Regions from separate parts of the Shewanella polaris genome, predicted to be linked through region 3. Evidence: predicted binding sites of a transcription regulator. Region 3 holds the regulator's gene; each other region holds the start of a gene.

The links. Region 3 encodes sigma-54, which starts transcription at its own class of promoters, with help from an activator protein. Its sites were predicted from a motif close to GTTGGCACGNNNNTNGNNT; they were not measured.
Region 1: FH971_RS13400 (DUF3192 domain-containing protein) is a predicted target of sigma-54. The motif match lies at 2,146-2,164, and genes of this name have one in related genera.
Region 2: fliE (flagellar hook-basal body complex protein FliE) is a predicted target of sigma-54. The motif match lies at 1,187-1,205, and genes of this name have one in related genera.
Region 4: FH971_RS14270 (flagellar assembly protein FlgT) is a predicted target of sigma-54. The motif match lies at 5,811-5,829, and genes of this name have one in related genera.

The regions. Positions count from the first base shown of each region.
Region 1 covers NZ_CP041036.1:3,078,887-3,086,310, forward strand. The annotation lists gene FH971_RS13385 (Mpo1-like protein) at 144-452, opposite strand; gene FH971_RS13390 (GNAT family N-acetyltransferase) at 637-1,266, opposite strand; gene FH971_RS13395 (DUF2789 domain-containing protein) at 1,441-1,671, shown strand; gene FH971_RS13400 (DUF3192 domain-containing protein) at 1,712-2,095, opposite strand; gene FH971_RS13405 (hypothetical protein) at 2,252-2,593, shown strand; gene FH971_RS13410 (Zn-ribbon-containing protein) at 2,597-3,370, shown strand; gene syd (SecY-interacting protein) at 3,435-4,085, opposite strand; gene queF (NADPH-dependent 7-cyano-7-deazaguanine reductase QueF) at 4,140-4,997, shown strand; gene FH971_RS13425 (S10 family peptidase) at 5,429-6,952, shown strand; gene FH971_RS13430 (LysR family transcriptional regulator) at 7,160-7,424, opposite strand, start outside.
Region 2 covers NZ_CP041036.1:3,174,194-3,181,617, forward strand. The annotation lists gene fliF (flagellar basal-body MS-ring/collar protein FliF) at 1-719, opposite strand, end outside; gene fliE (flagellar hook-basal body complex protein FliE) at 790-1,131, opposite strand; gene FH971_RS13785 (sigma-54-dependent transcriptional regulator) at 1,394-2,743, opposite strand; gene FH971_RS13790 (sensor histidine kinase) at 2,736-3,947, opposite strand; gene FH971_RS13795 (sigma-54 dependent transcriptional regulator) at 4,092-5,522, opposite strand; gene fliS (flagellar export chaperone FliS) at 5,971-6,375, opposite strand; gene FH971_RS13805 (flagella biosynthesis chaperone for FliD, FliT) at 6,382-6,726, opposite strand; gene fliD (flagellar filament capping protein FliD) at 6,789-7,424, opposite strand, start outside.
Region 3 covers NZ_CP041036.1:4,012,934-4,020,357, forward strand. The annotation lists gene lptC (LPS export ABC transporter periplasmic protein LptC) at 1-281, shown strand, start outside; gene lptA (lipopolysaccharide transport periplasmic protein LptA) at 268-849, shown strand; gene lptB (LPS export ABC transporter ATP-binding protein) at 846-1,577, shown strand; gene FH971_RS17520 (RNA polymerase factor sigma-54) at 1,720-3,204, shown strand; partial or broken gene hpf (ribosome hibernation-promoting factor, HPF/YfiA family) at 3,201-3,455, shown strand; gene ptsN (PTS IIA-like nitrogen regulatory protein PtsN) at 3,458-3,901, shown strand; gene rapZ (RNase adapter RapZ) at 3,898-4,761, shown strand; gene FH971_RS17540 (HPr family phosphocarrier protein) at 4,782-5,057, shown strand; gene mgtE (magnesium transporter) at 5,556-6,920, shown strand.
Region 4 covers NZ_CP041036.1:3,289,767-3,297,190, reverse strand. The annotation lists gene FH971_RS14300 (efflux RND transporter periplasmic adaptor subunit) at 1-1,102, opposite strand, end outside; gene FH971_RS14295 (TetR/AcrR family transcriptional regulator) at 1,324-1,974, shown strand; gene FH971_RS14290 (DUF6268 family outer membrane beta-barrel protein) at 2,109-3,041, shown strand; one part of gene FH971_RS14285 (IS3 family transposase) at 3,150-3,501, shown strand; one part of gene FH971_RS14285 (IS3 family transposase) at 3,501-4,378, shown strand; gene FH971_RS14280 (LPP20 family lipoprotein) at 4,477-4,923, opposite strand; gene FH971_RS14275 (FlgO family outer membrane protein) at 4,920-5,630, opposite strand; gene FH971_RS14270 (flagellar assembly protein FlgT) at 5,901-7,109, shown strand.

The DNA of each region.
Region 1 (7,424 bases), 930 kb from region 3:
AAAAAACTAAAATAAACCTAATGTACTGATTGTAATTAATTTAAAATAAATCGCGATGCCAAACACTGACAACTTAAGATAAAATACCTTACATGCTTGTAAGATATGTCTTACACCAATGTGAGCAAGTTAATCCTACAGCTTTACTTTCGCCATAAACGCATTAGCATTTGGCCAAACATAACCCAATCAGCCCACAAGCTGTATAACGGATAAGTGAATGTTGCAGGCCGATTTTTTTCAAACATAAAATGCCCTAGCCATGCAAAACCATATCCGACTACAGGTAACCACAGCAACTGCCACCAATGGTGGTTAATCAGGGTATTAACCACAATCACCAAAATAATAGTACTGCCAATATAATGTAGCCTTCTACAAACGGGATCTTGATGCTGAGACAGATAAAATGGATAAAACTCTGCAAATGAAGCGAAACGTTTAGGTTCCATTAACTTACTCCTTTATTTGTACCGTTGACCTTTCGAACAAGATGTATACCAAACGTTTTCAATTACAGTATTCAAGCTAGCGCTTTGTTACATAACACTTCAGTGAAACAACCATTCATTACCGCAGAAAGAATCCACAGTTCCATTCAGCTGAACATACGTGTTAGCTTATTCTAACGTTGCCTTATACCTTACTGTAAAACAAAATTTCACCATCAACGTTACCGATACTGACACTAGCAATATTAGTAAATCCTTGTTGTATAAATGCTTGATGATGCAATGGATTACTTACAAACACCCCTATTCCATCAAGTCCTGGTTGTTCATCACACCAACTCAATACCGCTTGAATTAATTTGGCACCATAACCTTTTTTTTGCTCATTAGGTGATAGAGCAATAAATTGTAAAACCCCACATTTTTGAGATGGGAGATGCTCTACGATACACGTTTCCTTGTCCATTAAACCTTGAGTAGATTTCCATCCTGTACCCAGCATCATTTTCAAACGCCAATGCCAATAACGTCCTTCACCCAAAGGCACTTGCTGAGTAATAACACACACAACACCAATTAAACGGTCGCCATCAAATAGACCAATCAAGGGTTGTTCTTGTTGCCATAATTCATTTAATTCTTCGCGAATAGCGGCTCGTAGTTTCTGTTCATATTGTTGCTTGTCATCTTGGCCAAGCACTTCCATAAAATATGGGTCGTCATGATAAGCATTGTAAAGAATAGAAGCCGCAACGCGTAAATCTTCAGCCGTTAAGTAAACTGCACGTATGGTTTCCAAGGTATTATTGTCCATTATTATTCCTTGTTTTTTGACTCTATAAACTTAACTTAACAAGTTTGAAACAATCTACAAGTTTTGTTTACCCAATTAAGTAATAAAGCCGTTATCAACATCAGTTGTTTGCAATTTAGCGTATCAAGACTGATACTAAAATGGTTTACTTAACCATGACGAGGAATGCTTCAAATGGATACAACATCAAATGATTTAAGCCACTTATTTAAGCAATTAGGCTTACCCAATAATCAAGAGAGCATTAATGACTTTGTTAACAAAAATAAACTTGATAAACATACATTGATGATTGATGCCGATTGCTGGAATTCAAGCCAAAAAGCATTTTTAAAAGAAGAGTTATCTGAAGACGCCCAATGGTCTGAAGTCATTGACCAATTGGACGTGATGATGCGAGCTTAAGAGTAATTTATTGTGAGTGTTAGGTGACACAATTCAATGATTAAATTTGTTGATAGACAGTGTCACCCCAACCCACTAAAACGTCATCTCGAAATACTATTGGCGTACATTCGTCTTTGGTTGTTTTACCATTTCCTTCAGCCCATTGGGTTCGATAAAACAACACTTTGATAGACTGTTCGGCATGGTTTTGAGTTGGCTTAGTATAAGCCTCACTAAAATCAGCAGTGCCCATAACGGTTGTCACTTGATTACTGCTCATCCCTAAAGACAATTTGCTCAACAAATCACGATTTTTATCTTGCTGTTCTTGCCAATAATCGCCACTCTTAGACGATTCATGATCGCCTACACTGATAACACAACCACTTAAGGCTAATGATGTTGCACCAATTAATCCTGCTGCGATAAGTTTTAATTTCATGTTGCATCCTTTTTGTTAAAATATAATCCACATGTATTTACAGATCTTTTAAGCCAAAATCATGACAAAAATAAGACATTGATTTATATAGACTTATTTTTAAATCAACAAAAATTAGTTAATCTCACACTCTTGAATTAAGGAATTTAGCCAACAATGAGTCCAATTGAACAAGTGCTTGCAGCGGCTAAGTCAATTGCCAACAATGGGCATTCCCCTAGTTTGGCACTGATAAAAGGTCGTTTAGGTAATAGCATTCCAATGCCAATCCTAATCCAAGGATTACAACAATTTAAAGCATTGCCTAAGTCTGAGTGGCAAAATATACCTGAATTAAGCGATATCCCTTCTGCCGAAAATTTGCCAGCAGAACATTTGGATCCTGTTATGAAATTACAGCAGCAAGTGAGCGATATGCAGCAACTTATTGTGCAACTCACTCACAGAGTCCACGAACTTGAACAACAAGCCAGCAAAATGAATCATAAGGCTAAATAATCCATGTTTGTTTTTGAACTGCGCTTTGAATGTTTTGCAGATACCACCATTGAGGCAGCAGAAAAAGCTATTAATGGTTTACTTGAGGCTTTGCGTGCCAACGGACAAATATTGGGTCGTGAATTTGCGGTAGCTTTCAACGAAGGCGAATTTAGAGTTCGTTTGTTATTACCTGAAAAAACCAGCCTCGTTAATCGTTATAATAGCCCGTGGGTAAAAATGACATTAGCAGGCTTAACAGCGGCTAAACTATTGGCTCCTAGAGAAAAATTTATCGGCCAAGACATTAATTCTGAAGCCAGCAACACTGACACACCATCATGGCAACTGCTGTATACCAGCTATGTTCATATGTGTTCACCGCTGCGTAATGGAGACAACCTGTTACCAATCCCACTTTATCAACTGCCCGCGACGTTTAATGGCGATCATAAACGCATCATAAAATGGCAAACAGAATGGCAAGCTTGTGATGAACTGCAAATGGCTGCGGCCACTAAAGCAGAATTTGCAGCATTAGATGAAATCACCCGAGCTGACAGTGACCTATTTAGACGTGGTTGGGATTTACGTGGCAGGATAGAATATTTAACTAAAATACCAACTTACTATTATTTGTACCGCGTGGGTGGTGAGTCTTTAGAAAGCGAAATGAACCGAGCTTGTCCACGTTGCGGTTCACATGAATGGAAACTCAAACAGCCACTTTTAGATATGTTTCACTTTCGCTGCGAACCTTGCCGCATTGTGTCAAATTTATCGTGGGATCATCAATGATCCCAATAAGCATTCAATAGCCGCATCGCTCAACGTCATTGAGAGATGCAGGTTACGGCTATCATTATTTGTTTCCACGCAATGATTGCCACATGCTATTGATCCGCTGCCAGATCCCAGGATGATCGGTAACCGTAGAGGTATCTTCGATAGGTTTAACGGGTGGTTTAACCACGGGAGACAACTGTTCGATAAATTGGCTTAATGATGCTGCAATGTGAGTGCTTTGCTTCTGACCAGGTATTTCTACCCATACACTGCCATCATCATTGTTTACCGTGAGCATTTCATCACCATCACCTAGCACACCGATAAACCAAGTCAGTGGCTGTTTCAGCTTTTGCTTCATGATTAAATGACCAATTACATTTTGTTGCAAAATCTCAAAGTCAGCTTGATTCCATGCTTGAAGTAATTCACCGTCGCCAAAGCTTGAGGTAAACGGCAATGGAGCAGAAAAATATTGACCATAAAATGCATGAATATCAGGGTATAACTGAATATTTAATGCATGTTCAACATTAGTGAAATCAGCTATTTCATCACGTTTAATAGGCTTCCAGAACACTACCTCATCACTATTTTCATCAAACTCACCTTGAATACATATTGACGCTTCGCCCAAAGGATAATAGCGTGGAAGTTCAGATAGAGTATCTTGATAAGAATGAAGATAATTTTTTATAAAGCAATCTAATGCAGATGAACAAGACACTTAAGCCACTCGTAGTTTATAATAAAACCATATTTTGACACGGAAACCGATTCGATGACAAACAATCACGACCCTTATAGTGATGCAGCTGCATTAAAAGGCCTAACATTAGGCCATGCAACTGCGTATCAAGCTGAGTATGACGCGTCACTGCTGCAAGGGGTTCCACGAAAACTCAACCGAGATGCATTAGCATTAAGTGGTGAGCTTCCTTTTCATGGCACCGATATTTGGACCGGCTATGAATTGTCTTGGCTTAACGCCAAAGGCAAGCCTGTTGTGGCCATTATGGAAGTTCAGTTAGACATTAACAGTGTCAATTTGATTGAATCGAAATCGTTTAAACTGTACTTAAACAGCTTTAACCAAACTAAGTTTGAAAATGCTGAAGCGGTACAAGATACATTAAGCCGTGATTTAGCAGCTTGTGCTCAAGGAGAGGTAACAGTAAACGTTATCGAACCGAAACATTTCAACCTTGAACGCATTGTTGATTTACCAGGCACTTGTATTGACGACTTAGATATTGAAATCGAAGAATACACCTTTAAGCCCGATCACTTATTAGACAGCACCGACTCAGATAAAAGTGTCGCCGAAACGCTAAATTCTAATCTGTTAAAGTCTAACTGTTTAATTACTTCGCAACCCGATTGGGGCAGCGTAATGGTACGTTATCAGGGGCCTAAAATTGATCGTGAAAAACTGCTGCGCTATTTAATCTCATTCCGCCAGCACAATGAATTTCACGAACAATGCGTCGAACGTATCTTTGTTGATTTAAAGAAATACTGTCATTGCACTAAGTTAACGGTTTATGCGCGTTACACTCGCCGCGGTGGTTTAGACATTAACCCATATCGCAGCGATTTTGAAAACCCGCCAGAGTCAAACAGACTCGCCAGACAGTAACTGTTTGTAAACTCTTTTGCTGTAGACGCTAAGCCTTTATCGAATGATAAAGGCTTTTTTGATTTATCATTATTTTTATACCAACAATGACAAGTGCATATGATCTTTCGCTATTAAATTTCAATCTTGAAACACCTTAATAAGCCATATATTTAGCTAAAGAGCACTCTCTTCAAGAGTAAACGGATCATCAAGACTACGTCCTAAATTTAAAAAGGTAGCCACACCAATTCCATTTTCAAGCCGTTATGAAAGAACGACTAGGGTACACATATTACTTCTCGAGACCTTTAACGACTCAAACTAAAATTGTGATTCAATATTGCACAATTGTTTACAATATTAGCTCATCTTCCCGCCCCCGTTTAAGCAATCGTTATGCTAATCTGCTAGTCACTCGACAATGACTAATCACTTTAACGAGACCTCTTATGCGCCATTATTTATTCAAAACATGTGTCATCGTGCTCTGCCTGCAAAGTTTTTGCATTTCATCAACGGCTTTCGCCGACGAAATAAGACAAGTTCCCATTGATGAAAAAGTGATCACTGAACATAAAATGCAAATCAATGGCAAAAAAATCTCCTATCACGCAACTACAGGTACTCAGCCAGTATGGGATGACGAAGGTCACCCAACTGCAACCTTGTTTTACACCTATTACCAGCGCACAGATATTAAAGATGACAGTAACAGACCGTTAATTATTTCGTTTAATGGCGGCCCAGGTTCTGCTTCGGTATGGATGCACATTGCCTACACGGGACCTAGAGTATTAAATGTCGACGATGAAGGTTATCCACTGCAGCCTTACGGTGTTAAAAATAACGACTACTCGATATTAGATACCGCCGACATTGTATATGTGAATCCAGTTAATACTGGCTATTCAAGAGTATTGCCTAATGCAAAAGGGAAAATGCCGTCAAAAGATGAACAACAAAAAATGTTCTTTGGCGTAAACGCCGATATTAAATATCTAGCGGAATGGGTTACCACCTTTGTGACACGTAATGAGCGCTGGCGCTCGCCTAAATATTTAATCGGCGAAAGCTACGGCACGGCACGCGTATCAGGTTTAGCTTTAGAGCTTCAAAAAAACCAATGGATGTATCCAAATGGCGTAATTTTAGTATCGCCAACCGATCTCGGCATTGAACGAAACGGACCTGTAAAAGCGGCCAATCGTTTACCGTATTTTGCCGCCGCAGCTTGGTATCACAAAGTGCTTGGGGAAGATTTACTACAACAAGATTTAACCCCACTACTGGCTGAAGTAGAGCAATTTACATTAAATCAATATCTGCCTGCGCTCGCTAAAGGTAGCTTTATTGAACCAGAAGAAAAACAACGTATTGCCGAGCAAGTAGCCCGATATTCAGGGCTAAGTGTCACTGAAGTACTGCAAAGTAATTTAGATATCGATACCAACTATTTCTGGAAAGCGCTTTTGCGTGACCGCCAACAAACCATTGGCCGCTTAGACTCGCGTTATATTGGTATTGATGAAAAGACTGTTGGTGGTCGACCTGACTACAATGCGGAACTGACATCTTGGTTACACAGTTTCACTCCAGCCATTAATGATTACCTCCGCACTGAACTAAATTACAAAACGGATCTAAAATACAATATGTTCGGCCCTGTTCACCCATGGGATAAAAGTAAAGACAATACTGGTGCAAACTTACGCTTAGCGATGGCACAAAACCCATACCTTAATGTCATGATTCAATCAGGCTATTATGACGGAGCGACCAATTACTTTGACGCTAAATATACTATGTGGCAACTTGACCGTAGCGGATTAATGAAACATAGATTGTCTTTTAAGGGCTATCGCAGTGGCCATATGATGTATCTTCGTCATGACGACTTAAAACAATCGAATCAAGATTTACGCGAGTTTATAAAAACAACGCTACCCACAACAGGCCAACCGGCAAAATACTAACCTGTTACAAAGTGAATTAATTGCGCCAACGAGATTATCAATATCGTTGGCGTTTTTATTTGCGCGTCGATTGAGGTTATCGTTCACCAATACACTGAATAGAAATAGATCGAATACATATACTCGTCCAACGTAAATGGCCATCGCTCTAAGTCATAATCTGCAAGAGCTCAACTTTAAATTTGGCTTTTTTGAAGAGCCTCTTTTTTATGAAGGTTTATATGCCTCTTTCATCAATGTCTCAATGGTTTGCCGTAACCAAATACACGACTTATCTTGTGAATGCTTACTCGGCCAAATACTGAATAACTCAATAGGTCGAGTTTCAAACGGCAATTCAAGTAAATTAAGGTTAAATAATTGTGCGTAACTTTGGCTAAATGCGTAAGGCGCAATACCAATGGCATTTGATTTACTGATCAAAGACAACATACTCAATATCGACGACTGTTCACAATATAACGTCCGTTGC
Region 2 (7,424 bases), 840 kb from region 3:
GACTCACGACGAGCTCTTGCAGAGGTGCCATCTTGGCTACCAGAATTAAGTAAACGGCCATTTGAATCGGTTACTGTTACGCGTGAAGGAACCAGCCCTTGTACTGCAGAGCCAACAATATCAACAATCGCATCAATCTCTTCCTGGCCTAAACCGCCACGACGAACACTCACCACCACAGTCGCACTTGGTTTAGACGCATTACGAGCAAAAACGTTTTCTTTCGGTAATGCTAAAATCACTTTGGCACGACTAATACTTTTTAACTCTTCTATCGCTCGGGCTAAATTGGATTCTTGGCTTTGCTTTAAGCGAGCTTGCTCCATGCGCTGGCTTACACCAAAACCACTGTCTTGACTTAAATAGTCATTTGCTTGAGTGCTACTTTGAATTCCCGCACGGCTAAGCAGTAATTTTACATCTTGATATTTATCTTCAGGCACTTTCACCACATCAACATTTATTTGATAATCGATTTGGTTTTTATCGAGAACATCTAAGACCTGGATCATTTCTGCGGTTTCCATTTTACCCAATGGGCGATAATCAGGCTCCTGCGCCCACATCATCACAAAAACCGCCAACGCAAGACAGATTGCCAATGCCAGAATCATGATCACTTGACGCATCATGTCGGCACCACCTGCACCGCCAAGCAATCCAGATTTATTCTCTTGCTGGACTCCGTCATCAACTGTTGAATCTGAACCTACCATTATATCTGTGCTCACAATACGTACCTGCTATATCTGATGATGTTATGTAATTTAGTGCTTAAAAACGTTTGCACTAAACAGGCATATTCATAATTTCTTTATAAGCATCGACCAGCTTATTACGTACCTGCACCGTTGCCTCAAACGCAACACCAGCTTTTTCACGCGCAATAACGGTATCAGACAAGGACACAGTGGTGTCGCCCATATCTAAACGAGTGGCCAAATTTGCTGATGTTTGCTGCAATCCATTAACCGTACCCACGGCTTGAGACAGTAGCTGACTAAAATCAGCTCCCGTCGTGTTATTCACTTGTTGGGTTAGGTTAGGACGAATAGATGAACCAATAGAAGGAGCTATTTCGCCACGAAGTGACTGCATTTCTTGCATTAATGGATTTGCGCTAATCTGCATGGTGTAACTCCCTTTCGTCGATTTTTTGACGACAATAATAACTAATAAAGAGTTAAAGCAATTTAGATGCCAAGATGTTAAATAACAGGAGAAAGATAGAAAGTAGGAAGGCAAAAATAACCTATTCACATAATGGAATAGGTTATTTGTTGGTATATAAAGCGGTATCAATCTAATTTAATGAGCAGAAATTAAATTATTAGAGTGCTAAATCATAGACTTAACAAAAAACTGATAACTGCAATTTTTACTATGTAGGTTGCTATGCAGGTAATTGGATCCCCATATCACGCATTTTAGCCATTTTATAACGTAACGTGCGGGCACTGATCCCCAGTTTTTCTGCGACCATTTTCCGACTCCCCTGACATTGATTAAGGGTTTCTAAAATAATCACATGTTCTTGGGCTTTTAATTCATCGCCTAAACCGTCTACGTCAACAGGCTTATCAGTATCAATACTCTCTGTAGAAACCAACTTCACATCGGCAGAGTCAATAATAATATCATTGACGCCAATATCATCATTAGCTCGTAATATCAGTGCACGTTGAATAACATTATCTAACTCACGCACATTACCCGGCCAACGATGGGTTAATAAACGCCTAGTAGCAGCATCATCAAGCTTAGGTACAGAAATCATATTAAATGCTTTTGCATGCTTAATCAGCAAGTGTCGCGCCAAAGGTAGAATATCTGCAGGGCGTTGATGTAGCGCAGGCCAGGTTAACGGAAAAACATTAATTCGGTAGTATAAATCTTCTCTAAACTCACCCGAGGTCGCCATGGCTTTTAAATCTCGATTTGAGGTTGCCAGTACTCGCACATCTAGTTTAATGGTTTTGCGACCACCTAAACGCTCAACTTCGCGTTCTTGTAATACCCTGAGTAATTTAGCTTGTAAGCCAAGTTCCATCTCGGATATTTCATCAAGTAAAATGGTGCCGCCTTGAGCTTGTTCAAATTTACCAGGGCAAGCTTGATAAGCACCAGTAAATGCGCCTTTTTCATAACCAAACAAAGTGGCTTCTAACATGTTTTCTGGTATTGCAGCGCAGTTAATCGCAATAAACGGCTGATCATGGCGTTGACTATGTTGGTGAATAAACCGCGCCAACACTTCTTTACCCGAACCACTAGGCCCCATAATCATGACCGATGCATCTGACACTGCTACCCGCTGAGCCAGCGACAACAAGGCTAAACTTTTCTCATCGGCAACCACAGGTTTATCGTGGTTTTGCTTTAACGGTAAATAACGTGACACCTGATTCAACAACACTTCAGGCGCAAACGGTTTAGCAAGGTAATCTACTGCACCTAATTTCATTGCACTAACAGCGTTGTCAATCGTCGCATAAGCGGTCATTAACAATACCGGCAGTTTAGGTTGATGTTGCTGTAAATAACCCAGTAAACCCAATCCACCAATGCCTTCCATCTGCACATCGCTAATCACTATATCAAAATGGTTTGCTTTCAAGGCCAAAATAGCCTCTTCGGCACTACCGACATCAACACAGTCGTAATGGGCAAGCATGAGAGTATCAAGCAATGCTTCACGTAAATCAGCGTCATCCTCAACTAATAGAATACTTGCTTCAGCCACGCATCACCTCCTGATCAGTTGTTTTTTTAATGTGGGGAAAGCTCAAACGTATATGGCACCCCATACCAGGCTTACATGACAACTGAATGTGCCCGCCATGATTACGTACTACCGACTGGACAACGGCTAAGCCTAAACCTGTACCTTGGCTCTTTGTAGTAAAAAAGGGTTCTAATATTTGCTGTTGCATTGACGGCTCGAGCCCCTTGCCATTGTCGATGACATCTAACAATAGCCCATCTGGGGTTTCACTGGCACTGACTTTTATTTTTGTGGCGCCTGCTTCAATACTATTCATCACTAAATTATTCACCGCAGAGCTCAATGCATTAGCATTGGCAAGCATTAATGAATGCGATGTATCTTCAATGACAAGCTGACAATGTTTTTTATCTGCAATAGGCTCGCAGCTCGCCATTACTTGACTAATAATCTCTTCCATTGTAACTGATTCTGCCATTCCCTCTTGACGACCTTTAGCCATCAATAACATATCATTAACTTGACGCTCTAATTCATTCAATCGATCAACCAACTTAGATTGAAACTTAGTCCGAGCGGAATCTGATAATTTAGGACTGGCGAGATTAGAAGCATAGAGCAAGGCGGCAGATAATGGCGTACGCACCTGGTGGGCTAATGTCGCCACCATTTTTCCTAACGCCGATAAACGTTGTAAATGAGACAGGTTTTTCTGTAATAAACGAGTTTCGGTAAGATCGGTTATCACTATCAACTGTCCAGACTCTGGTGCCAATGGGGTTATGGCCAATTTTACTCGGCGACCATTTTTTAATGACACTTCATGTCCATCATCATCTTGTGGAGCAAAAGCACGATGAATAATGTCAAACCAGCGGGCACCTTGTAATGGACGACCGAGTAACTCGGTTGCAACTGGGTTAGCGAGTGTCACCACGCCATCGCCATCAATAATCACCACCCCAGATGGCATAGCTTGGAGAATATGCTCCATTTGATTAGACATATTGGCGGCCTTACTGGAATAAGCACTAACAACGGGAGCACTTGAATGAGCAACGCTTTGACGTATCACATTAGCATTACGCTGCTGCATAGATACTGAGATAGCACTGTTCTTCGTAGTTTGAGACACTGCATCAGGTGTTCTAAGTGACGAAGCCGACGCAGATAATTCAAAACCTGAATCATCGGTAGGTGATAACGCTCGTGCTGTATACATGGCCGCTCCGTCAAAATAATAACATTTGAAGAACTCAATGCATTTACTGTGCCAAGAAGATTTTATTGATATTTAGGCTTTGACATTCTGTCACCCATAAAAAAACACACCCGAGGGTGTGTTTTATTGGGTTGAGTATATAATTTAGTCTTTACTCAAACCATATTTACGCATTTTTTCGACCAATGTTGTACGGCGAATACCTAGCATTTCAGCGGCTCTTGCAACAACATTATCCTGCAATTCAAGCGCTTGACGGATCATGTCAATTTCCAGCTCCGCTAATAAATCCTTTAAATTAACCCCTTCAGCCGGCAGTTCACTTGGAAAGCGTGTTTCCGGAATATCAACGGGTTCTTCATCACTAAATATCGACGCTAACGCATCTCGCTCTAATTGTTCTTCATTCACTTCGACACAATATTCAGGCACATCAATATAGCGATACTTATGGGGTAGATCATTTACGTCAACCAGCCCACCAGGAAACAAAATGGTTAAACGTTCAACTAAGTTAGACAATTCACGGACATTACCAGACCAAGAATGTTCTTTTAACGATTCAATAGCCCGTTGGGTAAAACGAACCTTGCCACGGCCTTCATTAAATACTCGATTAACTAATTCATGGAGTAATAAAGGCACATCTTCACTGCGCTCACTTAACCCTGGCATTTCAATTGGGAATACATTGAGTCGATAATATAAATCTTCGCGGAACAAATTATCAATAATCATGGTTTCAAGATCGCGATGCGTCGCCGCAACAATACGAACATCTGTCGCGATAGTTTTACTGCCACCAACACGCTCAAATACCTTTTCTTGCAATACACGCAGCAACTTAACTTGCATTTGCAGCGGCATATCACCAATTTCATCTAAAAATAATGTGCCGCCTTCAGCTAATTCAAAACGACCTTTACGTGAAGATATCGCTCCAGTGAAAGAGCCCTTTTCATGACCAAACAATTCACTTTCTAGCAACTCCGCAGGAATAGCACCACAATTGACCGGAATAAACGGTCCATCGCGACGTTCAGATAAATAGTGAATATTACGCGCGACAACTTCTTTACCCGTTCCCGATTGCCCCAGTACTAATACGGTGGCATCAGAACTTGATACTTGATTAATCAAGTGACGAACTTTAGCAATACCTTCGCTGCGGCCCACTAAACTACGAAACAACTTGGTTTGATTACCACTGGTTAATGTGTAGTCTCGTTTAGCTTGACCAAACACTTGACAAAAATGAAGTAGTTCAGTTAATTGTGGATAATTTATCGGTTCTTCGATGGTGCCAAGGAGGCTAGATAAACTGATATCGATATCACCCAGTAACAACATGGGTTGCCAAGGCGCTATCACAGCAATATTTTTAATACTGTCTGTATCAATGTGATCTGTCTCCATGATGAGGGCGCGGAAACGAGATTGCTCGAGTAAGGTCAATAAGCTCTCGGTTGAAACAATCTCACATTCTTCGCCTAAAAATTCGAAAATGCAGCATAAACGAGACACACGCTCTGATGGGGTACCGACAATTAAAATTCTTTGTTCTATTTGCATCATTCAGAAGGCCAAAGCTCTTGTTATAGGTATTTACTCGGGAAGGTTATAGCCAATAAGCTACAACACCAAATACAGTGTAGCCAAAAAATTGACTACTGTGACAATATACTATCATTATGTCTAAACAGGGTTGTTAATTTGTTAATTAAAGCAAAAACGCAGTCACAACAATAGATACAATCATAAATACTGTATTATCAAGCCATCATAAGCAAGTATCAGTTACATTTTATCGATATCAAGCCACATTTTTTTTAAAAATGCTGCTTTTTCATTCAAAAACTCTAATGGATACTAATAAGCATACCGCTTTGTTATTTTCATTCACTTTAACAATAAGCCAACTACCCGTTTATCTACAAGTAGAATCACTGTAACCCAGATAGCAAAAAAAGACGCTATGCGTCTTTTTTATTACTTTTGTTACAGTATGCCTATGCTATAACGATTAACTCGCTTCTGAGGTTAACTCGTGCATATTTTGTGGGATTGTATCCCAACCTTCTTTAATGGTTCTAAGCAAAGCCGAAACTTCTTCGAGCATTTCCACATCATTAGCAACATTGGCCTCTGATAATCGTCTCAACATATATTCATAAAGAGAGTCTAGATTAGCAGAAATTTCGGAGCCAGCATCCATGTTTAAACTACCGCTCAGCCCAGCAATAATACTCACTGCTTTACCGATATTTTCGCCTTTTTGCGCAGCGTTTTTCTGCTGAATTGCATACTTAGCTTGTGCAATACGTTGCAATGCGCCTTCAAACATCATTTGTATAATGCGATGCGGCGAAGCCACCGCAATTTCGCTTTCTAGCGAAACTTTTCTATATGACTGTAGTGAGCTTCTCATAAATACCTACCTATCTGAATCAATACTTTTATAAACATTAACTTGACGTTGGTTTTTCTTTCCTAAATGTATTTCAGCATGCAAACTCTTCATGACTAACTTTGCTTTCACCTCAAGGCTTAATGTCAGCTCCAGTTGGCGTTGCAAATAATCTTTTTGCACAAACGAATCATCTGCAATCAAAACATTCAATAAGTTTTGACGCTTAGCAATCAACTCTTGCAAATCTAATACCAACTTATCAAATTCTTCTGTATCATTTTTGCTTTTTAAACTATCTAGTACTATTCTGCATTGTTCGCTGGTTGCATCTAAATCATCAAGTAACATTTTTTGTTCTATTGTCGTCATTTAATTTCAACTCGCCATCATCTTTTAAACAGATTAATTCCACAGGTTAATCAACCATGGGATTAATCATTTTGGCTCACAAGCCCTGGAAGTGAATCGAGTCGAGATTGCAAATCGGAACTCTGGGTGCTCAGTTGTCCCACAATTAAATCCATATAGTTATACTGGGTATACAAGCGCGCTTCAAATGCGGCCATTTTTGTGGCAAACGCTTCACGCTGATCGGCCAAACGTTCTAAGCTACTGTCAAGCGAGGTATCACGACTATCAATAATCGATCCGGTACCAACATATGAGTCTAAATAACCATCTAACTTGGTTGCGACACCACTATCTTCAGCAGTAAACATATCTTTAATACCACTGATATTACTTTCTAATGCAGCAGTTAAAATATCATCATCGATTTCCAATGTGCCACTGCGCGTGGTGGTAATACCGATAGAGGCAAGTGATAAATTACCATCGGATGTTGAAAATGACGAAGACATTACATTACGTAATTGACTCTGTATCCCGCGAGGTAAAGAGTCACCTTGCAAAGTTCCCGCAGTTTGGGTGGCCGCATTGTAACTAGTCAAACCAGAAATTGTCTCTGACAGCGAATTAAACGCCTCTACGAATGCCTTAATGCCAGTTTTGACTGAACTAGTATTTTGGGAAACCGTTAGTGTAGTCAACTCGTCAACATCAGCATC
Region 3 (7,424 bases):
GGCAATTAAGTGCAGACCGAGGACGATTAAATAAAAATACCAGCAAAGTCATATTAGAAAATAATGTTATTATTGATGCTATTGATATAGAAGAACCCCTACAATCACTGAGCACCCAAGCCATTACTGTGGATTTAACCACTATGATAGGTACCTCGCAGGAGATGGTGTATATCAAAGGAAAAGGGTTTATTATTCAAGGCTTAGGCCTACATGCAGACTTGAATTCGCAAAAATTATCGCTACTCAGCCAGGTAGAAGGGAAATATGAGCCACATTAATCGTCTCCACACTCGCGCCAATGTTATGTTATTAAGTAGCATACTTTGCCTACTGAGTTTGCCTGCCATGGCTAAACAAGGTGATCTTATGCAGGAGTTAAAAATTGCCGCAGTAAGCCAGTCTGCCGACATTAAAAACAATCAAATTGTCTTTAATGGCCCGGTTACCATTGTTCAAGGCTCGATTAATATCAATGCTGATCAGCTGCGGGCATTTACCCCCGAAAACAGCACCAGTAAAAGACTTATCGCCACTGGTTCGCCGGCAACGTTTTCACAAGAATTAGATGACGGCCAAATAGGTACCGCCAGTGCCGACGAAATTACTTATGATCTTGCCAGCACCACGCTCACATTAATAGGCAATGCCAAGCTTGAGCAATCAGGAAGCCAAGTTACTGGTAACAAAATTAAGTACAATATCAATGCACAAGAGTTGATAGCTGAAAGTACAGGTAAGGGACAAGATCGGGTCATCACGATTATTCAACCTGAAAACTTCCAAGATGAAACCGCGCCGAAGCAAAAACTCCCTGAAATCCCTGTTAACAAGCAGAACAAACAATGACCCAAATAACCTTAACCGCTGAAAATTTAGCTAAAAGCTATAAAGCTCGTCAAGTTGTTAAAGATGTTAGTTTAACGGTTAAAACTGGCCAGATAGTGGGTCTTTTAGGCCCTAATGGGGCGGGTAAAACAACCACATTTTATATGGTTGTCGGCTTAGTAAAAAGCGATAAAGGTCGGATCTTAATTGATAATGACGATCTCACCGCCGATCCAATGCATCTTCGAGCCCGTAAAGGTATTGGTTATTTACCGCAAGAAGCCAGCATTTTTCGTAAGCTCACTGTACACGACAATATTATGGCCGTGTTGCAAACTCGCAAAGAGCTCAACAACGACCAACGAATTGAACAACTTGAGCATTTGCTAGAAGAATTCCACATTACCCACATTCGCGATAATCAAGGCATGTCGTTGTCGGGTGGAGAACGTCGTCGCGTTGAGATTGCACGCGCATTAGCTGCTAATCCAAAATTTATTTTACTCGATGAACCCTTTGCTGGTGTTGATCCTATTTCAGTTATTGATATTAAAAAAATTATCCAACAACTGAAAAGTCGCGGTTTAGGGGTATTAATTACCGACCATAATGTTCGTGAAACGTTAGATGTTTGCGAGCGGGCCTATATTGTTAGCCAAGGTAATTTAATTGCTGAAGGTACACCTGATGAAGTATTGAGCAATCAACAAGTTCGAGCTGTGTACTTAGGTGAACAATTCAAGCTATAGTTAAGTTACGGGTCTTTTAAACTATCTAACTCGTTTTGTTGAACGTTAACTAAATAACGTTAAATGTCATTGATGTATGTAACAATCAATACAGTATTTTAGATTGTCATTTTTATGGAAATCATCTAGGGATAAGCGGTAAATGAAAGCGTCACTCCAACTCAAAATGGGTCAACACTTAACCATGACCCCACAATTGCAGCAGGCTATTCGCTTACTGCAATTATCGTCATTGGAGCTACAGCAAGAAATCCAACAAGCATTGGATTCAAACCCATTGCTTGAAATAGAAGATGAGTTTTCAGAAGCAAAAAACTCCGCAAAAGAAAATCGAGACCAAGCTGATACCGACTTTAGTGACAACAGCAGCGTTAATAAAGAAAAAGACACCTCTACAGTTGACACTGCAGAGTCTATAACCAAAGAAACCATGGATGATCTAGCCATGGATACGACATGGGACGAAGTGTATACCGCCTCCCCAATGTCAGGTTCAGGCAGTGCGAGCATGCGCGACGATGACATGCCATTCCAAGGTGAAACCACTGAAGGTCTGTATGAGCATTTAGAATGGCAAAAAAATCTTACTCCCTTTTCTGAGACCGATTTAGCAATTGCCACCGCTATCATTGATGCTATTGATGAACAAGGTTATTTAACCCAAAGTACCGAAGATATTCTCGAAGCAATGGGCGATGAAACCGTTGAACTAGATGAAGTTGAAGCCGTATTAAAGCGCATTCAACACTTTGATCCTGTTGGTGTAGCGGCTAGAGATTTAAGCGAGTGCTTATTCATCCAATTAGCGCAATATGCCAACACAACCCCCCATATTGATAATGCTCGTCTGCTGATTAAAGACTATTTAGATTTAATTGCCGGGCGTGATTTTAGATTGTTAATGCGTAAAACAAAGCTAAAAGAAAACGAGTTGCGTGACGCTATCACCCTAATCCAGTCACTTAATCCTCGTCCAGGTTTATTAATTACTGCCGTAGATGACGAATACGTCATACCCGATGTTACGGTACTAAAGAAAAATGGCCGATGGGTTGTAGAGTTAAATCCTGACAACATGCCAAAAATTGGCGTTAATCAACAATACGCCGCCATGGCGCGAAGCAGTAAAAATCCGTCGGATAGTCAATTTATTCGAGGCCACTTGCAAGAAGCTAAATGGTTTATTAAAAGTATTGAAAGCCGTAACGACACATTACTCAAAGTGGCCAATTGCATTGTACAATTTCAACAAGGTTTCTTTGAATATGGCGAAGAAGCCATGAAACCAATGGTATTAAATGATATCGCTGAAGCTGTAGAAATGCATGAATCAACCATTTCACGGGTGACTACCCAAAAATACATGCACACCCCACGAGGACTGTTTGAACTAAAATACTTCTTCTCTAGCCATGTCAGCACTGACGATGGCGGTGAATGTTCATCTACTGCAATTCGTGCTTTTATCAAAAAATTAGTTGCTGCAGAAAACCAGCAAAAACCGCTGAGTGACAGTAAAATGGCCCAACTTCTGGCTGAACAGGGCATAAACGTTGCTCGTCGTACCATTGCAAAATATCGTGAAGCAATGATGATTCCACCGTCTAACCAACGTAAGAGTTTATAACCTACAAGGCAACGGAATATATTCATGATAAATTTTCAAAGCTTGAACGACACTCCGATCAGAGCCATAATGCAAACGTTGCGCTCAATGTATAAAAGTTACAACAAAGATCAAAAGCCAGTAAAATCACAGATGGCATAGTGATGTTTGCCATGTCAGAATGTACTGATATGTATACTGCAATAGACGCCCTGATCGATAAGCTCAACCGTCAGGTAATTAAACACCAACAGAAGTATACACAACACTAACGATGGAACTTTGTACCATTCTGCGACCGGAGTGCACTACCTGTGCCACCCCGGGCAGTAAGAAAAAAGTACTGGAACTCATCAGCAACTTAGTCGCTGCCCAGTACCCACCCCTATCTTCGCAAGAGGTTTTTGAAAGCCTTTTAGCGAGAGAGAAAGTGGGTAGCACAGGTATAGGAAATGGCATCGCGATACCTCATGGTCGATTGACGTCTATCGATCAGCCCATTGCCATATTTATTAAGTGTGAAGAACCCATTGCCTTTGATGCAATCGATAACCAACCAGTTGATCTGTTATTTGCTTTATTAGTGCCGGCAGATCAGTGCCAAGAACACTTAAGCACGTTATCGAACATGGCCCAAAAACTAAGTGACAAGCAAATATTGAAACAGCTTCGTAAAACTCACGACTCAACAGAACTTTATCAGGTTATCACTGCATGAAACTTGTCATAGTATCAGGACGTTCAGGCTCAGGAAAATCAGTAGCCTTAAGAGTATTGGAAGACCTAGGATATTATTGTGTTGATAATTTGCCTTTAGCTCTTATTGGCACATTATTAGCCCAGCTCAAAGGTAGTAATGATTTAGTGGCAATCAGTGTTGATGTACGCAACATTGATGAACAAAGTAAAGTGCTTCAAAATCAATTAGCCCTGCTTGAGCACGACACTGAAATTATCAGCTTCTTTTTAAACTCCAATGATAAAGTTCTACTCAAACGCTATAGTGAAACTCGTCGATTACATCCGCTATCTAAAAATCATATTTCACTGCAAGAAGCGATCAAACTAGAAGGACGCTTACTTGAACCGATCGCAAAAATTGTTGACCATTATATTGATACATCAGCACTGAATATTTACGAATTAAGTGACCAGGTTAGGCAAATATTACTAGGCAGTGTTGATAAAGAGTTAGTGATTAACTTTGAATCTTTTGGCTTTAAACACGGAATGCCGACAGAAGCGGACTTTATGTTTGATGTACGCTTTTTGCCCAACCCACACTGGGAAATAGAGCTGCGTCCATTTACTGGTTTAGACGAACCTGTACAAGAGTTTTTAGGGCGCCAGCCATTAGTTAATAAGTTTATCTGGCAAATTGAAAACCTATTCGAAACTTGGATGCCTCACCTAGAACGTAACAATCGCAGCTACCTTACTATCGCCATTGGCTGTACTGGTGGTCAACATCGCTCAGTGTATATTGTCGATCAATTGGCAAAACGATTTAGACAAGGCAGTAAACATACAGTGAATGTTCGCCACAGAGAATTAGATTTAAATGGCAGTAACAGCTAAGTGAACATAGGATCGAATCAATGATCAAACTTGAACGCCAAGTTAGTATTTCAAACAAATTAGGTTTACACGCCCGCGCAGCGACAAAGTTAGCCATTCTAGTCGCTGATTTTGATGCCAATATAACCTTAATTCAAGATGAAAAAAGTGCCAGTGCAGCAAGTGTCCTAGGGTTGTTAATGCTCGAAAGTGGAATTGGAAAAATGATCACAGTGACAGCTGAAGGACCAGATGCAGAAGCGGCCCTAAGCGCAGTGTGCGATCTCATTAATGCCAAATTTGATGAATGTTGCTAAATTTGTACGCTTAGCAGCTCGGCAATAGAGAGTCGCAAAATGTAAGATTAGCGCTAAATATGTCAGTAACACTAGCTTCTATTCTCTAATGCTCACAAACCATATGCCTATATTAGATGTTGCGCCCTGAACTCCTCAGCCTCATACTAACGCAGTAGCCACAACAATATTATTTACATATTCACCTCACAAGAATAGCCTTTATGTTTACCTCAGGTAGTCAATACCATCACATTAAGTATTGTTTTACTCTGTGAATGTTTAGCGCTTAAGATGACGAAAATATACCCGTTTTAGTAACCTCCGGTGTTGCTTGATATCCGGAAAGCACACCTCTATTGTTTAATTAAATAATACGGCGATATAGAAACCCGCCCAACAGAAACCTTCAGGCATTCCATTTTTCGTTGCATAGGTTTCAACTTTGTAACTAATAAACTTGAGCCAGAAAAATCTGAGAAATAAATGATTGCTGTGTGATGAATAGGAAGTAGATATATGGGTAAAGAGTACCTAGACAATGAAATTACCGAACAACGCCTCAATCAACTTGCCCAAGCACTCGACAGCGGTATGTTTGTCCACGCTCGCAACATGTTACATACCATGTCGCCTAATGATGTCGCCCTTATTCTTGAATCATCTCCGCCAAAAAATAGACAAGTGCTATGGCAATTAATTGACCAGCAACATACAGGCGAAATTCTTGACGAATTAGGTGAAGAGCTAAAAGATTCACTTATTAGCAACATGACTCCAGAAAAGCTTGCTCAAGCCACAATCGGCATGGACACCGACGATCTCGCCTATATTCTTCGTAGCTTACCTGACACGGTTTACAAAAAAGTACTCAAGTCGATGAAAAGCCAAGACCGAGATCGAGTTGAACAAGCACTGCGTTACCCTGAAGATACCGCTGGCAGTATCATGAATACCGATACCGTCACGTTACGACCAGATGTCAATATCGAAGTGGTATTACGCTATTTACGTCAACGAGGAAATCTCCCCGACTCTACCGATACTTTATATGTGGTCGACCGCCAAGATCATGTATTAGGCGGAGTAAGGTTGGTCGATTTATTAACATGTAACCCCAGTGTAACTGTCCGCAGTATTATGGATACCGAACTAGAAAGCATTCCCGTTGAAATGTCTGATAAAGACGTAGCGCAGAAATTTGAACGACTCGATTGGATATCTGCTCCTGTGGTCGACAAACAAGCAAAATTGCTTGGACGGATCACTATCGATGACATTATTGATGTAATCCGTGAAGATGCCGAACATTCAATGATGGGCATGGCGGGGATGGATGATGATGAAGATACCTTTGGCCCAGTGCTTAAAAGTACCCTGAGACGCTCTCTATGGTTAATGATTAACTTATTCGCTGCACTGCTTGCCTCATCAGTTAGCAACATGTTTGAAGGTACCTTAGAGCAATTTGCCACCATTGCGATTTTAATGACCATAGTACCAAGTATGGGTGGGGTTGCCGGTAATCAAACCTTAGCACTGGTGATCCGTGGTATTGCACTGGGACATATTGGTCAAAGTAACTCCCGTTGGTTGATAGGTAAAGAATTAAGTATTGGATTATTAAACGGCTTAATGTGGTCTATATTGGTATTTATTGCGGTATGGTTGTGGAAAGATGACATAGTGTTAGGCGGGTTAATCGGCAGTGCAATGCTGATTAATATGACGGTAGCCGGCTTTGCTGGTGCCACGATCCCAATAATGTTGAAAAAGTTAAACATCGATCCTGCACTGGCGGGTGGCATGGTACTCACCACGGTAACAGATGTAGTTGGCTTATTTGCATTTTTAGGTCTAGCCACACTGTTTTTAATACACTAGAGCTTATAGTCCAATATATGAAATGCTCTGTCGCGGTATTTCAGACTTCAATCGCTGCTATTGAAGTCTGAATCAAGCTCAATTAGAGGTAAGAGATAGGATAAATAAATACAAAACCTTGAAAGTAAGCAGGGTAAAGATTGTCATTTATTTTGCTAACAATGCTACTTCAGCGATTAAAAGCCGCATTAATAACGAGACTATTGTCAGCCGATACTAGGATCTGTTGATCTTAGCCGGTTATATTTTGTTCGAGATAAAAGTGTTTTAGTCGAGGCTAGTGCATTGCACCCTAGTAATCTAAGCACCACTCGCTTAACAAATACTCGCTCAACAAAGAGTAAAACACTTTTAGTTGAGGCTATCGGGCAGTATTTTCTGACTATTTCGACAGTGTTATCGACTTTTTATGTAGAATAACCACACAACAAAGCCTCTGCCTTGTCATTCACAGTTTCAGTCATAGTCCAACAATTCTCGCAAAAACAACCTTGAAAGAACAAC
Region 4 (7,424 bases), 720 kb from region 3:
CAGCTTGAGCGAGAGTCACTTTTTGGCTAACGACCAATTTATGTAATCCTTGTGACACAATTAGATCGCTTGGTTTTATGGCTCCTTGAATATATGCTTGTTGTTCATTGGTATAGATAATCTCTACATCGCGACGTTCAATGGTATAAAAGCCTTGCTCAGCCTCAACTAAGGCAAACACATTCCATAATCCGCGAACTCCGTCAGTTAAGGCCGACATTGGTACCCAATAACCAGGTTCCAGAGCATCTTGCTGATAAGCTAAGTATGCTATCTCACCATTGATGACTCTTGCTGAATCGGGTAACAAAATACGTAACTGAACTGTACGGCTAATCGTGTTCACTTCGGCGCTAATGCCGGCAATTTTAGCGGGAAAGGTTTGTTTACCTACACGGACATCTACCATCTGCTCGGCGGTTAACTGCTGTGCGATGTCAATGGGTACCCCAATATAAGCCACAGACTGACTGTTACCGACTAAGGTGAAAACCGGACTACCTAGCGCAATCACTTCGCCGACATTATGAAAACGTTGACTGATTTTTCCATTGAATGGGGCCAGTAAGGTTGATTTTTCAATTTTTAAATTGGTCGCACTTAAACTGGCTTCTATACGCTTCTGGTTAGCTTGTAAGCTGATAACTTGTTGTTGGGTTTCATCGAGTTGCTGTTCAGACACATAGTTTTGTTGTTTCAACTTTTGAGTACGAGCTAAGGTGCTTTTTGCTAAATCTATATCCGCTTGAGTTTGTAATAAACTGGCTTGTAATTGCTGCCTCTCTGCGATCAATAAATCAGTATCAAGCTTAGCTAATGTTTGTCCCTTGCTAACCGTATCGCCACTGTCGACCAAGATATTATTGAGTTTACCCGCAAGTTCAAAGCCAATCCCAGTGGTATTGGCCGAGCGAATAGTACCTGTGTAAGTTTGAATATGCTGATAACGGTCGCTTAACGACAAAGGCTGTGACAATACCGTTTGATACTCGGTTATTTGTGAATGCTCTTTTACCTCAGAGCCACAACCGCCTAATGCGATGAAGCTTAAACCTAGCGCCAAGTATCGAATGATTGGGGTGCATGTCTTTGACGCGTACATAAAGTGTCTTCCTTGCATAGTAATAGGTTGTGTCTGTCTGGCTTATCTTAATGAAAGCATTTATTTCAAATCGCAATATGTAATTTAAATGTTAATTAGACTCAGTAGTCTAGGTTTATAAGACTAGACTGTCCAGTCTATTTTTGGTTACTATAACGCTAAATAATGAGCTGTATTACTGAAGCTCGAGTTTGCTTAATGGGTTAATTTACGGAACCAACATGATAAAAGAACACACATCGCATAATAATGACGGACAAGTTAATATGAGCCGCAGTGAGCAAAAGCGTGCCCAGGTACTTGAGTCTGCCATTGACCTTTTTTGCCATCAGGGTTTTCCTAATACCAGCATGGATGAAGTGGCAAAACATGCTGGTGTATCAAAACAAACCGTTTATTCTCATTTTGGCTCCAAAGATGATTTGTTTGTTTCCGCGATTGAGTCTAAATGTGTTGTGCATCAACTCACTGACGATGCCTTAGTTGATGCAAGTAAACCTCAACAGGTTATTTTGCAGTTTGCTCAGCAATTTGGTGAGATGATTGTTAGCAAAGAGGCCATGACAGTATTTAAAACCTGCGTAGCTCAAGCTGATACTCACCCAGAAGTGTCTAGATTATTTTATGATGCTGGCCCCAAGCACGTACTCGGACTGGTTAGAAATTATTTAAAAAAGGTCAATGATCACGGCGAATACTTGTTTGAAAATCCGCATGAAAGCGCAGTTAGATTATGTTTAATGTTATTTGGCGAACTTAAATTACGTCTAGAGTTAGGCTTGGAGATCGGTGATTTACTGATATCCAGACAAGCATACATACAAGATACTGCCGTGATGTTTTTGCGAGCTCACCAAGTTGACGTAAAATAAACCATAAAAGTTGAACCTAATTGGCTCGAAAACAGTATTGCTATTCCATTAAACCGAAGTGTAATTAAACCAAGGTGCAATGAAACCAAGGTAATACTTAACTTATCTCATTATTTGAAGGGAAGCAGATCGATATGACGCTTTATAACGTTAACGTAATTCAGCCAAAATCATTGAGTAAATCAGCTTTGTCAATTTTGTTGGCATCAGGTCTGCTGTTAAGCCAGCAAGCTTTAGCAGCCCCAGATCGTTCACCTTTTTCACTCACCGTGGCTCGTACATCAACGGGCACTGCAAATGTTGGTACTGATGACACTAACGCTAATCAGTTACAGCGAGATACATGGAAAACCAGTTTTTCGGCCAACATGCCACTTAATCGCCAGTGGTCTATAGGAGCAAGCTTAGGCTACGATAACCTCGATTACGATTGGGAAATAAACCAAAACACTCCTTTATATTCAACTGTTCAACCTTGGTCAACCATACATCAGTACAGTGCTGGTTTATCGTTATCTTACCGTCTTGATAATCATTGGATGTTTCTTATCGCCCCCAAACTGCAATACGCCTATGCTGATACTGCATCATCTTCAAACGCGCAAAGTTATGGTGTAGTCGCATCGGGAATGTACCGTTTTGATTCGGGCAATATGTTGGGTGTTGGCGTTGCATATTTAAATGATATTTCAGAAGTACGTACGATTCCTTATTTGGCGGTTCGTTGGCAAATAAACGATAAGTGGGTACTTGCTAACCCATTCCAAGCCGGTTTTAGTGGCCCTGCAGGGTTAGAATTAAGCTATCAATATAATAGGGACTGGGATTTTGGCGTGGGAAGCTCAATGCGAACCGAGCGTTTTTTAATTGCTGACGATGACAAAACCATTGAAGTAAAAGAATGGGTTGGCTTTGCCCGTGCAGGCTGGAAAGCGACCAGTAATACTAGCCTTAATGCTTATGCAGGGTACTATTTTGCTGGAGAAATGGAGTTAAGTTATCCTGACGTTACTGAAGACATGGAAAACCAGGCCGCATTTGGCTTAGCGTTTAAATTATCGTTTTAACAATGAGCGATAACACAGCCGATAACAAAAAAGCCGCTTAAATCAGCGGCTTTTTTGTATAAACATTTGTCCCGTCCTGAGATAAGTTGACACATTGGAGACTTATCTATGAAACCTTCAGTATCAATCAATATAAAACGTACTCAACGAGATTACACATTAGGCTTTAAATTAGCGGTTGTTAGTCAAGTAGAAAAAGGCGAGCTAACGTATAAGCAAGCTCAAAACCACTATGGCATTCAAGGGAGAAGTACCGTCCTAACATGGTTACGAAAACATGGTAGATTAGATTGGTCCCAGCCGATTGAGCATTCACCTATGTCCAAATCTACAGAAACACCCGCCCAGAAAATCAAACGATTAGAGAAACAAGTCTCCAATCTCGAAATGAAAAATATGATTTATGGCGATATGGTCGAGTTACTTAAAAATGAGTACGGTATTGATTTAGAAAAAAAGTACTTAGCCGAACGCTCTGGCTTGCCAAAGAAAAAGGCACTGTAAAGCTAGCGACAGCGAGTCGGCAGTTTAACCTATCAAGACAAGCTGTTTATCAATGGAAGCAGCGCTTAGCAGCAAGAGCTGACATGTTAAAACCGGTGATGACTATGGTTATGTATTGGCGTCAGTTCATGCCCAGAGTGGGTACGCGTAAGCTTTATCAACTCATCAAGCCACAGTTACTTGAACAAGGCATAAAGCTAGGTAGGGACGGCCTATTTCAGTATTTAAAACAACACAATATGTTAGTAAAGCCTAGGAAGAATTACACCAAGACAACCCATAGCCACCATTGGTTGAGAAAACACCCAAACTTACTCAAAGACAGAGTGGTGAAGAGCGTTGAAGAGGTATTTGTCAGTGACATAACCTACGTAAAATCAGACGAAGGAACTCACTATTTATCATTAGTCACAGATGCATATTCAAGAAAAATAATGGGTTATGAATTAAGTGATGAAATGAAAGCCAGTGATGTTGTTAAAGCATTGGAGATGACGATAAAGAATCGTCAGACAACCAGTGATGTCATTCATCATTCAGATAGAGGGATACAGTACTGCTCAGCAGAATATCAACATAAATTGGCTGCGAATGCGATAAGGCCATCGATGACAGATGGGTATGATTGTTATCAGAATGCGTTAGCTGAGCGAGTGAATGGTATTTTGAAGCAAGAGTTTTTACTTTACCGCTGTCGTACGATGAAGGAGCTGGCAATACTCATCAAAGAATCTATTAGGATTTATAACGAGTTAAGACCGCACCTTAGTTTAGGAATGAAAACCCCAAACGAAGTGCATGAAAAAGCCAGTCGGGAGTTCCAACTGGCTTAATAAAAACCGTCAACCTATTTTAGGACTAGACAATTTTGGTTTAAGCAAGCTAATTAACTCAAAGATTAGCGAACATTAGGTATCAAGCTAATTATCACTTAAAAGTAGGTAACATCTTTCACCCGTTTAGGGCGATTTTGTTGTTCGTACAATTGCCATACTTGTTTAAAGTCCAAAGCGAGCTCTGTGACATAAAACTCACCAGAAGGGTAGGTCTTAACCACTTTTGCTCCACGGATAATGCCACTAACGCTCGACTTAACGTTATCATCAGTTAATAACCACTCACTCACGTCGCTATTAGCCGTAACCTTTTGGCCATAAACTTGTTCAGCTAACTCACGATAAGCGGCAATTTTTGACGCCTGCATTGCCATTAAAATACGATGTGACGCTTCTTTACTCGGCTGTGTTGCTAAAGGTGCGTAACCAATTGCTGTTAGGGTTGGAAACGAGGCTGGAGCTTCAGTTTCCCACTGAACATATTTGTCCTTACTGACGCATCCGCTTAGTACCAACAGCATTATTAATATCAGCGATTTCATAGCTTATCTCCTAATACGGTGTAACGACTGTCGCCTCGCTTTTCGTGGCGATACAACAAACCGTTGCGAGATTCAATAATTTCAGAAGGCTGTAAATATCCCGATAAGCTCGATGCTGCTACAAATGATTGCACTGCAGAAAGTACCCGATTATTGGTGATATTTACCACTCGGCCGTTAAACATAATGCCTTCAGGTGTTAGGGCCATGGTTGACACTAACACATGTGATACCGGTAAATCTGAGCGTAAAAGCTCCCAATTCCGACTCAACATAAACTCGCCTTGCTCTGTCGCGCGTAAACTAGTCGCAACATTTAAATCAACTAAGTTAAATTCATGGGCATGAAAGGCTGCAAGTAATCCTTGTTGTAACTGTAATGCCAACTCGTTGGTGGTATTTAAATTACTGGCCATTACTGGCGTAGATATAAGCAGTGGTTGATCAGGTCGTAAAGCGTCATTCTGCAGCACTAACTCGTTGACTAACTTTTCGGCCCACACATTAACTTGCCCTTTAGGCGATAATCCAACGTCCTGAATATCATAAGCTAGCGTTTTGTTTTTAGCGTTATTTTTATCGGTAACTTTGACCAGTTTTCCGTTGTTACTAAAGGCAAGGTTATTGGCTTCGTTAGGCGTTTGCGTACATGCCACTAATGATAACGATGCGAGCATGACAGTGGGGATAAAAAGCCTGTTAATCATAATAATTCCTCTAACACTTAATGCCGCAAGTCTTGGTATAAATGAGCTATTTAATCACCTTGTGTACCACTGACTAAGGTCATTAACTTACTTCTTTATCGTTCGTCACCCTATATCGGCATATGCACAAGAAGCTTTACTATAATTACACTAGATCGAAAAATAACTACAAAAATGTTAATAGGCACAATTTTTGCTTTGTTAAAAATAGAGTAATCTTAATTGGTGTAATTAGGCCAAATTGACGTTTTTTTGACATTAGGACATCGCATGCTGATCAAACAAAGCCCTACTAACCGAGCTAATCCCTTCGGTCATATTGCAGCAATAGTCGTGCTATGTGTCAGTGGCTTGCTGGCGACAATGTCAGCTTCTGCTGAACAAATTGAAGTTACTGGCAAGGCCAAAATTGTTAATGGCGATATTGATAAAGCCCGCGAAGATGCCATTAGCCAAGCATTAAATTATGCCAGCTTAAAAGCCGGGGTTAACTTTTCCAGCCAACAACAAGTCAACCAAGGTCGGCTTATTCAAGATACCTTTCAAATTCAACGGATGGGATCGGCCAATAATGTTGAATTAATGAGTGAAATGATCAGCCAGCACACTATTACCGTGGTTTTACAACTTGAGCTAGGTGAACAAGAACCAGATGCACAATGTAAAAGCCAGTCTCTCAAAGCCGCCATTATGTTGCCACAAGCCTATTTACAAGAACGCGCCCAGTTACGCTATGGACAACTGGCCAACTTTGAACAACGGATTACTGAACATTTAGGCAAAATCATCAACGCTCAATCTCGGTACAGTTTCGCTCGATTACACGCCGACGAAAAAATTGATAATACCAATCAACTGGTTAATTTTAAGGGTTACCGTATTCCTAGTTGGTTAGGTGAAATCACCGACAGCCAATATGTATTGCAACCAGAAATTATTGATATTTCTACTGAACCGGTACAAAGCAGTTATATGGGGTTGGTAGACGATGATCCGCTTAGGCAATTTATGATAAAATTAACTCTTTATCATGGTATCAGTGGCGAAGTTGTGTGGTCAGAATCGTTTGCTACATCAGCGCCTTGGGAGTTTGAAAGACAAGAAATAGTCTCTCCTGCTAACCAACGCTTTTGGCGCTCTTCCTATGGACAGGCTATTAGTGATGTTTTACAACAAAGTGTGATGTCCCTGGATAAGCAGTTAAATTGTCGTCCATTACTAGGCCAAATTGTTGCTAGGCAAGGGGATCGTATTATCATCAACTTAGGTCGTAAAAATGGCGTCAAAATGGGTGATAAATTCCAAATTGTATTACAAAAAAATATCCCAGACAGATTCAACTCCATGCGCGCCATCGCTACAAAAAGCCGTGCAAATGTGGTTATTGAACAAGTTACTGAAGACAGTTCAACCGCAATTTTTGACGGTATCGACAGTGCTGACAATATTCAAGTGAACGACATTGCGATTAAGAACTAATGATTGGTTACTAGAAGCTAATTGTTCCAAACTAAGTGCTAAGTGCTAAGTGCTAAGTGCTAAGTGCTAAGTGCTAAGTGCTAAGTGCTAAATGCTAAGAGTTAGGCGATTATGAATTAGTTGGTTATTAATCAAGCAATTAAATATAAAAGGTTTAATTCGATTATAAACTCAGTATAATCACTGGGTCTCTCTATAGCTCAACAGGATAGAGCAGCCGCCTCCTAAGGGGTAGATTTCCTATTTTATATACTTATTTGTTAATATAAAATATTAGCAAGTAAGTATAAAATACATAAAAAACAATATTTTATA